Regions from separate parts of the Pseudomonas sp. XK-1 genome, predicted to be linked through region 3. Evidence: riboswitches for the same ligand, from Rfam matches in the RefSeq annotation. Region 3 holds a riboswitch; each other region holds the start of a gene.
What was found. A riboswitch is a leader RNA that binds a small molecule or an ion and turns the genes downstream of it on or off. The one in region 3 is predicted to bind cobalamin.
Positions count from the first base shown of each region.

Region 1 (3,271 bases), on a different contig from region 3:
GGCGTTACGGGCAAAAGGCGTGCTGGCGGTATGGTCTGCCAGCGCCGATCGGCAATTCGCCGACAAGGTGCGCAAGGCCGGCTTCAAGGTCGAGGAAGTGCAGGTCTACGCCCACGGCAACAAGGGCACCCGGCACACCATCTGGATCGCCGAGAAGCTCAAGTAATCCGCCATGAACGATCCGTGGCAGAGGTTTCTCGATTGTTGCGAAGCGGTGCTGCGCGGCGACGCGCAGACGCTCGAACAGCTGCGCGCCCAGGGTTTTGCCTGCGAAGCGGGCGGTTGGACGTTCGGCCTGCCCGAACTGCATGGTTATCTGGAGGCGGGGCAGGGCATGGCTTACCGGCGCTGGCTCAAGCAGCTGTACGCCAGCGATATCAATACGCGCCTGCGTGAGCTGGGTGCGGAGATCGCCATTGTCGACAACCACGGCAAGGTCGACGCGAGCCGTTATGGTCTGCGGCGCTTGGCCGTTGTGCCCTGAGCCTCAAGGGTGGACAAGCTGTTGGCATGTCCACCCTACAAACACTACTCAGTTCACCCGCTGTCCGCGGGTAAAGAGCCAGGCGCTGATCAGGCCGAGGGCGGCCCAGAACAATGCGTTGACCAGTAGCGAGGTGACGATAAAGTGCTGGCTCAGGGCTGTCGGAACCAGGCTTTGATGCACCTCAGGCTGCGGCGCGCCGACCAGATAGGGCAGTGGCAGCAGGAGCAGGCCGAGGAGTCGCAGCCACCACTGCCCGGCAAACGCCAGCAAGGCCAAACCTGCGGCGGTGCTGGCGGCCGTGCCGACCCACCAGTACTGACGCAGCGTCAGGTCGGCCGCGGCGGTGCCCGGCAGTTCCGGCGGCAGGCCGATGGCCGGTGCCAGGCTGAAGATGGCAAAACCGGCCAGCCCCCATAACAGCCCCTGCCAGATACGACCCGGAGTGCGCAGGCTGTACAGCCCCGCCAGCATCAGGGCGAAGCCGACTGCCACCACCAGATTGCTCAGCCCGGTAAACAGGGTGCGCTGTGCGCCGTCCTGCGGTGCCCAGGCGTCGGCATCATGATGATCATGGGCTGTATTGGCGGCATGGCTGTGTGCGGCCACCGGCGCGGCGCTTTCATAGGTTTCCGCCTCGAGAATCAACGGCGTGACCCACAGGCTCTGCATCAGGGTCAGTAATAGCGCGGCCAGCAGCCCCGCAAAACCTGCGGTCTGGGCGATTCGTTTAAGCATGTCGAAAAGCCTCAGTGGCAGGGGAAGGCGGCGCTGTGGCGGGCGTCGTGGGCGGCGTTATGCAGCACTTCCATGGGCGCGAAGCCAGCGCAGAAGATCAGCGCGGCACCGAGCAGGCAACTGCCGAGGGCGAGAGTCAGGCGTTGGGACAGGGGCAGGGCGAGCGCGGGGCTGGCGGACAGCGTGCGGGTGGACATATATGAACCTTCCTGGGAGTCGAAAAACGGCCATGCGAGGAAGGGAAGCAGCACAAAAGCGGGGCGAGCGCGGACAGCGGAACCAACCCGATTTCGGCGCGCCCCGCCCACCGCAGGTTGCCAAACAGGTTTCAGGCCGGTCTCCGGGCTTGCGACTACTGTCGGTCGACAGTCAGCGGGTCGGCCTTCCCATGCCTGAGGCACAGTGGCGAAATCGACCCAAGTACGCTTACCGTTGCGGGGGCAGCGCCGGACTCGTTCGACCTTGCGGATCGAACCCACCGGCTTCCCGTTTCACCTCGCACACGCTGGCGCGAGACACCTGAAACAGGCCGCAAGCTGACCATGAAGCGCTAGCTCCGTCAACCGCAGCGAATTGCCGGGAGGGGTCGACTGCGCTACCCTGCCGGCCAACGAACAGGTGCCCCGTGCGCAATCGCGCCACGGGCTGAAACGGGAAGTCCGGTGACCTCTGAGGTAATTCCTCGAGCATTCCGGCGCAGCCCCCGCTGCTGTAAACCTGACGAAGCCGCCACACGCCACTGGGCCACCGCCCGGGAAGGCGCGGACTTCGAATGAAGGTGAGCCAGAAGACCGGCCTGATCGAAACAAGGTGCGTACCCCGGGGTGTGGGTGGTTGCCGGTGCTGTTGCACGCCCGCGTTTCGGGCGGTTTCCCTCAGTAGTCGTCATCAAGGGTTCGATGCCTGTGCGTCGCGCCTGCTCCCGTGGTTGCACTAAAGCGTCGCGCTTGCGCGAGGAATTTGCCATGGCCGTGTTCGGCTCGGGCGGGAGTGTGACTCATGATCGATGATGAGAAAAAACAGCGCCATGCCGAGCGCATGCAACGCAAGAAAGCTGTGGTCGATGCGGGTATCGAAAGGGCCCAGGAAGAGCGCGGCATAGTCGTGCTGATTACCGGCAACGGCAAGGGCAAGACCACCTCGGCCTTCGGCACCCTGTACCGCGCCCTGGGCTACGGCCATCAGGTCGGCGTGGTGCAATTTATCAAGGGCACCCAGGCCTCCGGCGAGGTCACCTACCTGCGCCAGAATGCCGTGCAAGTCGCTTATCACGCGATGGCCACCGGTTTTACCTGGGACACGCAGAATTGGGACGCCGACAAGGCTGCCGCGGACGAGGCCTGGGTGCACGCCGCACGCATGCTCGCCGACCCCAGCCTGAACCTGGTGCTGCTCGACGAGCTGACCTACATGCTCAAGTACAACTACCTGGATGCGGCCATGGTGATCGAGGCGATTCGCGCCCGCCCGGCCGGCCAGAGCGTGATCGTCACTGGCCGCGCGGCCAAGCCCGAACTGATCGAACTGGCCGATACGGTCAGCGAGATCCGCGACGTCAAGCACGCCTACAACGCCGGCGTCAAAGCCCAGGCTGGTATCGACTTCTGATGCGCCGCGCCTGCGCTCTGCTGCTGTCGATGCTGTGCGCCCCACTGGCCGGGGCCGCGGCGTTGCCGACCCTGGTCTCGACCAATCTCTGCGCCGATATGCTGGCGTTGAGCCTCGCCGCGCCCGCGCAGCTGCTTTCGGTGTCGCGCAAGAGCCAGGACCCGCGGGTTTCCTCGATGGCCGAACGGGCCCGGGAATTCCCGGCGAACGACGCCACGGCGGAAGAGATCATCGCCTTGCACCCGGATATCGTCCTCGCCTCGCGGCGCTGGCAGACGCATAACCAGACCGCGCTGTTGAGCCGCCATGGCATCAGAACGGTGGTGGTGCCTTACCCGACTACCTGGCCGCAGATATTCGACAGCACCACCTGGGTCGCCGGGCAGATCGGCCGCGAGGCCGCGGGCAGCGCACTGGTCGCCGATGTGCAGGCGCGTCTGG
Region 1 covers NZ_JBBPES010000004.1:43,792-47,062, reverse strand. Annotated here, with positions in the region: gene WMW70_RS11180 (spermidine synthase) at 1-166, shown strand, start outside; gene WMW70_RS11175 (hypothetical protein) at 173-484, shown strand; gene WMW70_RS11170 (CbtA family protein) at 533-1,222, opposite strand; gene WMW70_RS11165 (CbtB domain-containing protein) at 1,234-1,419, opposite strand; cobalamin riboswitch at 1,537-1,760, opposite strand; cobalamin riboswitch at 1,822-2,036, shown strand; gene cobO (cob(I)yrinic acid a,c-diamide adenosyltransferase) at 2,222-2,830, shown strand; gene WMW70_RS11155 (ABC transporter substrate-binding protein) at 2,830-3,271, shown strand, end outside.
Region 1: it holds a riboswitch for cobalamin, as region 3 does, so the genes downstream of both, WMW70_RS11165 (CbtB domain-containing protein) here and WMW70_RS14145 (TonB-dependent receptor domain-containing protein) in region 3, are expected to answer to the same signal.

Region 2 (3,271 bases), on a different contig from region 3:
TTACGCGCTGACCGGCAAGCAGCCGCCGAATGTGGTCTTCGTCATGCTCGAGTCCCTCGGCACCACGGCGGTGGGGGCCTATGGCAATCCGCTCAATCCCACGCCGAATATCGATCGCCTGGCCAAGCAGAGCTGGTTCTTCGAGAATTTCTATGTGCCGGTGACCGGCACGGCCAAAACCGTATGGGCGAGCATTTCCGGCGTGCCCGACGTTTCGCGGCATGAAACCTCGACGCGCAATCCGCTGATCACCCGCCAGCACAGCCTGGTCAATGCGCTGCAGCGCTACGAAAAGCTCTACATGATCGGCGGCAACTCCGGCTGGGCCAATATGAATGCGCTGATCCGCCAGAGCATCGATGGCGTTCGGCTCTACGACGAGCGCCACTGGAACTCGCCGCTGGCCGATGTCTGGGGCATCTCCGACCTCGATCTGTTCAAGGAAAGCGACCGCCTGCTGCGCGACCTGCCCAAGGACAAGCCCTTCTTCGCCTATATCCAGACCGCCGGCAACCATCGCCCCTTTACCATTCCCAAGGATAACGACGGCTTCGAGGTGCATGAGATATCCTTGGAACAGGCCCAGAGCGCCGGTTCGCGCAGCGTGGCGCAGTACAACGCGGTACGCCTGTTGGACTTCAATATTGGTCGCCTGATGGAAATCGCCCAGGCCAGCGGCTGGTATGACAACACCATCTTCGTCATGTTTGGTGACCACAACACCCGTATCAGCCAGGTGCCGCATATGCCGCCGGCGCTGGTCAAACTGGGCCTGGACGGCAATCAGGTACCCCTGCTGATCCATGCCCCCAAGCTGCTCGAGCCGCGGCGGGTCGAGGAAGCCGTGGGCCTGGTCGACCTGTTGCCCACGGTACTGGGCATGACCGGCATGAGCTTTCGCAACGGTGCCATGGGCCGCGATATCCAGCAGCCGGCCACGGAAGGCGAGCGGATGGTGCCCCTGGTGCTGCGCGAGGGCAGCTTCCCGCTGATAGGCGGGGTAACCCGCAATTTCCTCCTGCAGATGCAGCATGACGGCAGTAAGCCGTCGCTGCACGATCTGGCGTCCCTGACGCCGCTGGACAACGTCGCTGCGCAACATCCCGCCGAATACCAGCGCCTGCTGGCGCTGACCCGTGGCCTGCACGAAACCTCGCGCCTGATGCTCTATCAGAACGTGCGCAAATAAGGCAGCGCCCACCCAGGTTCCGCGCTGCGCTGGATGGGCTGCGCGGTTTGACCTGGGCGCGCCAAGCCTCTACCCTGCGCGGCTTGCAATAGGTGCCCCCCACGTTTCGGCGTGCGAGGGGTGAAACAGGGAAGTCGGTGCGCTGCGCTTCACGCCAGCAATTCCGACGCTGCCCCCGCAACGGTAGACGAGTCAAACCAGCGCTTTTTCAACCACTGTGCTTCAGGAGCCTGTCGGACTTAACACTGTTCTGCTGCGGAAAAGCCGGATTCGGCCATTTTTGTCGCTCTTTCTCGTTAAATAGCTAGCTATTCGCCTCGAAAGATCAACAAAACTCACTCGAACCGGACTTTCCCTCGCTACGAACGGTCAAGCCCGACAGGCTCCTTGCATGGGAAGGTGTGTCTGGTCGCGATCTGAGTCCTCAGTTCGCCGCTCGTAAGCCCGGAGACCGGCCTGCTGCAGTCCATGGCATCGCGGAGGGCGTTGTCTGGCGTATGGGCTGTCGCCTCTGCGGCGCTTGTGCGTCTTCGTTCTCCGTGTGCCTTTCCCAGCCTTGGTCGCCCGGGTGAGTGCGACGGAGCATACGACGCGATGAGTAAGTCCCTGTTGAAGCCGATGGCGCTGCTGTGCGCTATGGGTTGTTATCCCCTGGCCCATGCCGCCAGTCCCACCGAGTTGCAAGATCAACTGGTAACCGCCACCCGTACCGCGCAAACCGTCCAGGAGAGTCTGGCGGCGGTCACGGTATTCGACCGCGCGCAGATCGAGCAGAGCCAGGCGGCGTCCCTGCCCGAGCTGTTGCAGAAAGTGCCGGGGGTGTCCTTCAGCAACAACGGCGGCCCGGGCAAGAACACCGCCCTGTATATGCGCGGCAGCAACGCCAACCATGTACTGGTGCTGATCGACGGCCTGCGGGTCGGTTCGGTGTCCTCCGGCGGCGCGGCCCTGCAGGACCTGCCGCTGGAGCTGATCGAGCGGGTCGAGGTGGTGCGCGGGCCGCGCTCCAGCCTGTATGGCTCGGAAGCCATCGGCGGGGTTATCCAGATCTTCACCCGCAAGGGCGACGGCGAGGGGGCCAAGCCGTTCTTCTCCGCCGGCTACGGCACCCATGACAGTTACAGCGGCAGCGCCGGCGTGACCGGCGGCGGTCAGCAGGGCTGGTACAGCCTCGGCCTCAGCGGCCTGGATACTGACGGCATCAACGTCAAGCAGATCGGTGCCAGCGGTTATGAAAACGATGCCGACGGCTTTCGCAGCCTATCCGGGACGCTGAGCGGCGGCTATCGCTTCGACAATGGCCTGGAGCTCGACGGCAACCTGCTGCGCAGCAAGTCCCACAGCGACTACGACCAGGTCAACAGCAAACGCACCAGTGGCTTTTCCGCCAACTCCGACGGTGTGCAGAGTGTCGTCGGTGGGCGGGCGCGTTTTGCCCCGCTGGAGCCCTGGCAGGTGACCCTGCAGGCCGGGCGCAGCGAAGACAAGGCCGATCATTATCAGGACGATGCGTTCAACTCGCGCTTCGACAGCCGCCGCGACAGCCTCAGCTGGCAGAACGATCTGAACCTGGCCGACGGCCACAGCCTGATCCTGGGAGCCGATTATCAGCGTGACGAGGTCAACGGCACTGTCGCCTATGCCCTGGAAAGTCGCGACAACCAGGGCGCTTTCGTCCAGTACCTTGGTCAGCACGGGGCGCAGGACTGGCAGCTGTCCCTGCGCCAAGACGACAACGAACAGTTCGGTCGCCACGACACCGGCAATATCGCCTGGGGCTATGCCCTGAGTGAGGCTTTGCGGCTGACCGCCAGCTACGGCACGGCATTCAAGGCACCAACCTTCAACCAACTGTATTACCCCGGCTTCGGTAACCCGGACTTGCAGGCCGAAGAGTCGCAAAGTCTGGAGCTCGGTCTGGCCGGGCGGCACGCTTGGGGCCACTGGGCGGTGAACGCCTATCGCACGGAGATCGATAATCTGATCGCGACGGTGCGGGTCAACGGCATCAGCCAGGCCCAGGGCGTCGACCAGGCGCGTATTCGCGGCCTCGAACTGCTGGTCGGCAGCGAGCTGTTCGGC
Region 2 covers NZ_JBBPES010000004.1:68,601-71,871, reverse strand. Annotated here, with positions in the region: gene WMW70_RS11300 (LTA synthase family protein) at 1-1,189, shown strand, start outside; cobalamin riboswitch at 1,263-1,663, shown strand; gene btuB (TonB-dependent vitamin B12 receptor) at 1,784-3,271, shown strand, end outside.
Region 2: it holds a riboswitch for cobalamin, as region 3 does, so the genes downstream of both, btuB (TonB-dependent vitamin B12 receptor) here and WMW70_RS14145 (TonB-dependent receptor domain-containing protein) in region 3, are expected to answer to the same signal.

Region 3 (3,271 bases):
AGCAAGAAGATCCTCTCGAGCCTGCCCGGTGCCTGGGAGATCGCGCGCAAGGTCGAGGAGCACGCCAAGGGTATGCTGGTGCCCGGCACCCTGTTCGAGGAGCTGGGCTGGAACTATGTCGGCCCGATCGACGGCCACGATCTGCCGACCCTGCTCGCCACCCTGCGCAATATGCGCGACCTCGACGGCCCGCAGTTCCTCCACGTGGTGACCAAGAAGGGCAAGGGCTTCGCCCCGGCCGAAGCCGACCCCATCGGCTACCACGCCATCACCAAGCTGGAGCCGGTCAAGCCCGACGCCACCCCGAAGCCGGCGAGCGGGCCCAAGTACTCCGGCGTCTTCGGCCAATGGCTGTGCGATATGGCCGCGCAGGACCCGCGCCTGGTCGGCATCACCCCGGCGATGAAGGAGGGCTCCGACCTGGTGGCCTTTAGCGAGCAATACCCCGAGCGCTATTTCGACGTGGCCATCGCCGAACAGCATGCGGTAACCCTGGCCGCGGGCATGGCCTGCGACGGCACCAAGCCGGTAGTGGCAATCTATTCGACATTCCTCCAGCGCGCCTACGACCAACTGATCCACGACGTGGCCGTGCAGCACCTTGACGTGCTGTTCGCCATCGACCGCGCCGGTCTGGTCGGCGAAGACGGCCCGACCCATGCCGGCAGTTTTGACCTGTCCTACCTGCGCTGCATCCCCGGCATGCTGGTGATGACACCCAGCGATGAGAACGAACTGCGCCGCATGCTCAGCACCGGCCACCTGTTCGATGGCCCGGCGGCGGTGCGCTACCCACGCGGCAGCGGCCCCAATGCCGCCATCGAAGCGGGTCTGGAGCCACTGGAAATCGGCAAGGGCGTCGTCCGTCGCCAAGGCCAGCAGATCGCCCTGCTGGTGTTCGGCGTGCAGCTGAGTGAAGCACTCAAGGTCGGCGAAACACTCGACGCCACAGTGGTCGATATGCGCTTTGTCAAACCCCTGGACGAGGCTCTGGTGCGCCAGCTGGCGGCCAGCCACGAATTGCTGGTGACGATCGAAGAGAACAGCATCATGGGCGGTGCCGGTAGTGCGGTCGGCGAGTTTCTCGCCCGCGAGAATATCCTCAAGCCGCTGCTGCACCTGGGCCTGCCGGACTATTACGTCGAGCACGCCAAGCCGAGCCAGATGCTCGCCGAGTGCGGCCTGGATGCTGCCGGCATCGAGGCGGCAGTACGCCAACGCCTGGCGCAGCTGGAAACGCCCCAATAATCTAGGCGCGCCGCCCGCTAAGGCGAGCGGCTTGTGCTTCTACTCGCAGCGCCTTAAGGTGCGCGACGTTTTATCTGTCCGAGGTCGCTGCCAAACCAGCAGCGTGAAAAGGGAAGCAGGTGCGCCGCTGTCGACTCGACAGCCGCAAGGCCTGCGCTGCCCCCGCAACGGTAACCGACAGCGCGCAAGCGCAGCCTTTCTCAAAAACCACTGGGTGCGCCTGGGAAGGTGGGAAAGGCAGTCGGCAGCCCGGAGACCTGCCTCGGCATAAAGTGACTGGTGTTGCGGAGGGCATCACCGTCAAGCGCTGGCTATCGCCTCCTTGCCCGGTGCTTGTCCCTGCCCTCCTCGAAAGTTTTTCTGTCTTTTGAGGATTCTCCAATGAAATTGTCCCGTCTTGCTCTGGCTGTGGCGCTGCTGCCGCTGGCTGCCCATGCTGATCAATCCAGCCCTGTCGACTCACTCGAGTTGCAGCCGCTGATCGTGACCTCCGGGCGGCACGCCGAACCGGTTCAGCAGGCGACTGCTGCAACCACGGTGTTTACCCGCAAGGACATCGAGCGCCTGCAAGTGCGCAGCGTGGCGGAACTACTCGAACGCGTCCCCGGCGTCAGCGTCAGCCGTACCGGCGGCGCGGGCAGCCAGACAGGCCTGTTTATGCGCGGCACCTCGACCGCGCAATCCCTGGTAATGGTAGACGGCCAACGTATTTCCGCTGCCTCCAGTGGCACCAGCAGCCTGGAGTTTCTCAGCCCGGAACAGATCGAGCGGGTCGAAGTGGTGCGTGGCGCGCGCTCGGCGCTCTATGGTTCGGATGCCATCGGCGGGGTTGTGCAGATTTTCACCCGCCAAGGCAGTGGTGCCGGACTCAAGCCCTATGTTCGCCTTGGTGCCGGCAGCAACCAGACCTTCGAGCGCAGCCTTGGCTTGTCCGGCGGTGACGGGCAAACCCGCTTCAACCTGGGTGCAGCACTCGATGAAACCCAGGGCATCGACGCCACCCGCGACAACTTCGGGGCCAATGGCGATGATGATGCCTACCGCAATCAGTCGCTGAGCCTGAATGTATCGCACCAATTCGATGACGACCTGAAGATAGGCTTCAGTGCCCTCGACCAGCGTGGCCAGGCCGAGTTCGAGGACATCTTCAGCACCTCCCTGCCTACGACGGACTTCCAGCTCAGCAGCCTGTCCAGCTACATCGACGCCAACCTCAGCGAAGCCTGGAACAGTCGCCTGGAAATCGGTCACAGCGAGGACAAGCGCGACACCGGCAACGATCAGCCACAAGCCAGCGCCGACGCGTTCTACAGTTTCAACACCTACCGTGACTCGATCAACTGGGTGAATACCGTGGCGCTCAACGAGCGCCACCAGGTGCTGCTGGGTGCCGATTGGTATGAAGATCGAGTGACGGGTAGCGAGACCTTTACTGAGGACTCGCGCTGGAACCAGGCGGCATTTATTCAGCACCGCTACAGCGCCGAAGATTTCTCGACCGAACTGGGCCTGCGCCATGACAAGAACCAGCAGTTCGGCAGTGAGAACAGCTGGAACGCCGCGCTGACCGTACCGTTCAACGCCGCCAATGATCTGATCCTGTCCTACAGCGAAGGCTTCCGCGCACCGACCTTCAACGACCTGTACTACCCGGATTTCTGCTTCAGCGGCTTTTGCTTCCCGAGTGCCAACCCGGACCTAGAGCCGGAAACGTCCAAAAGCTACGAAGCCCAATGGCGCAGCCGCTACAGCGAAACCGGCGCACTGGAACTGTCGCTGTACCGTATCGACCTGCAGGACGCGATTGTTCTCGACCAGAACTTCATTCCGCAGAACGTCCAGACCGCCCGCATCAATGGCTTCGAGGCGGCGCTCAAGCAGGAGCTGTTCGGCTGGCAGAGCAACCTGGCACTCGCCCTGATCGACCCGCGGGATCGCGACACTGGCCACACCCTCGCCCGCCGCGCCAAACGCACGCTGAGCCTGGACCTGGATCGCCAGTTCGGTGAGTTTGCCGTGGGTA
Region 3 covers NZ_JBBPES010000005.1:69,341-72,611, reverse strand. Annotated here, with positions in the region: gene dxs (1-deoxy-D-xylulose-5-phosphate synthase) at 1-1,248, shown strand, start outside; cobalamin riboswitch at 1,313-1,527, shown strand; gene WMW70_RS14145 (TonB-dependent receptor domain-containing protein) at 1,630-3,271, shown strand, end outside.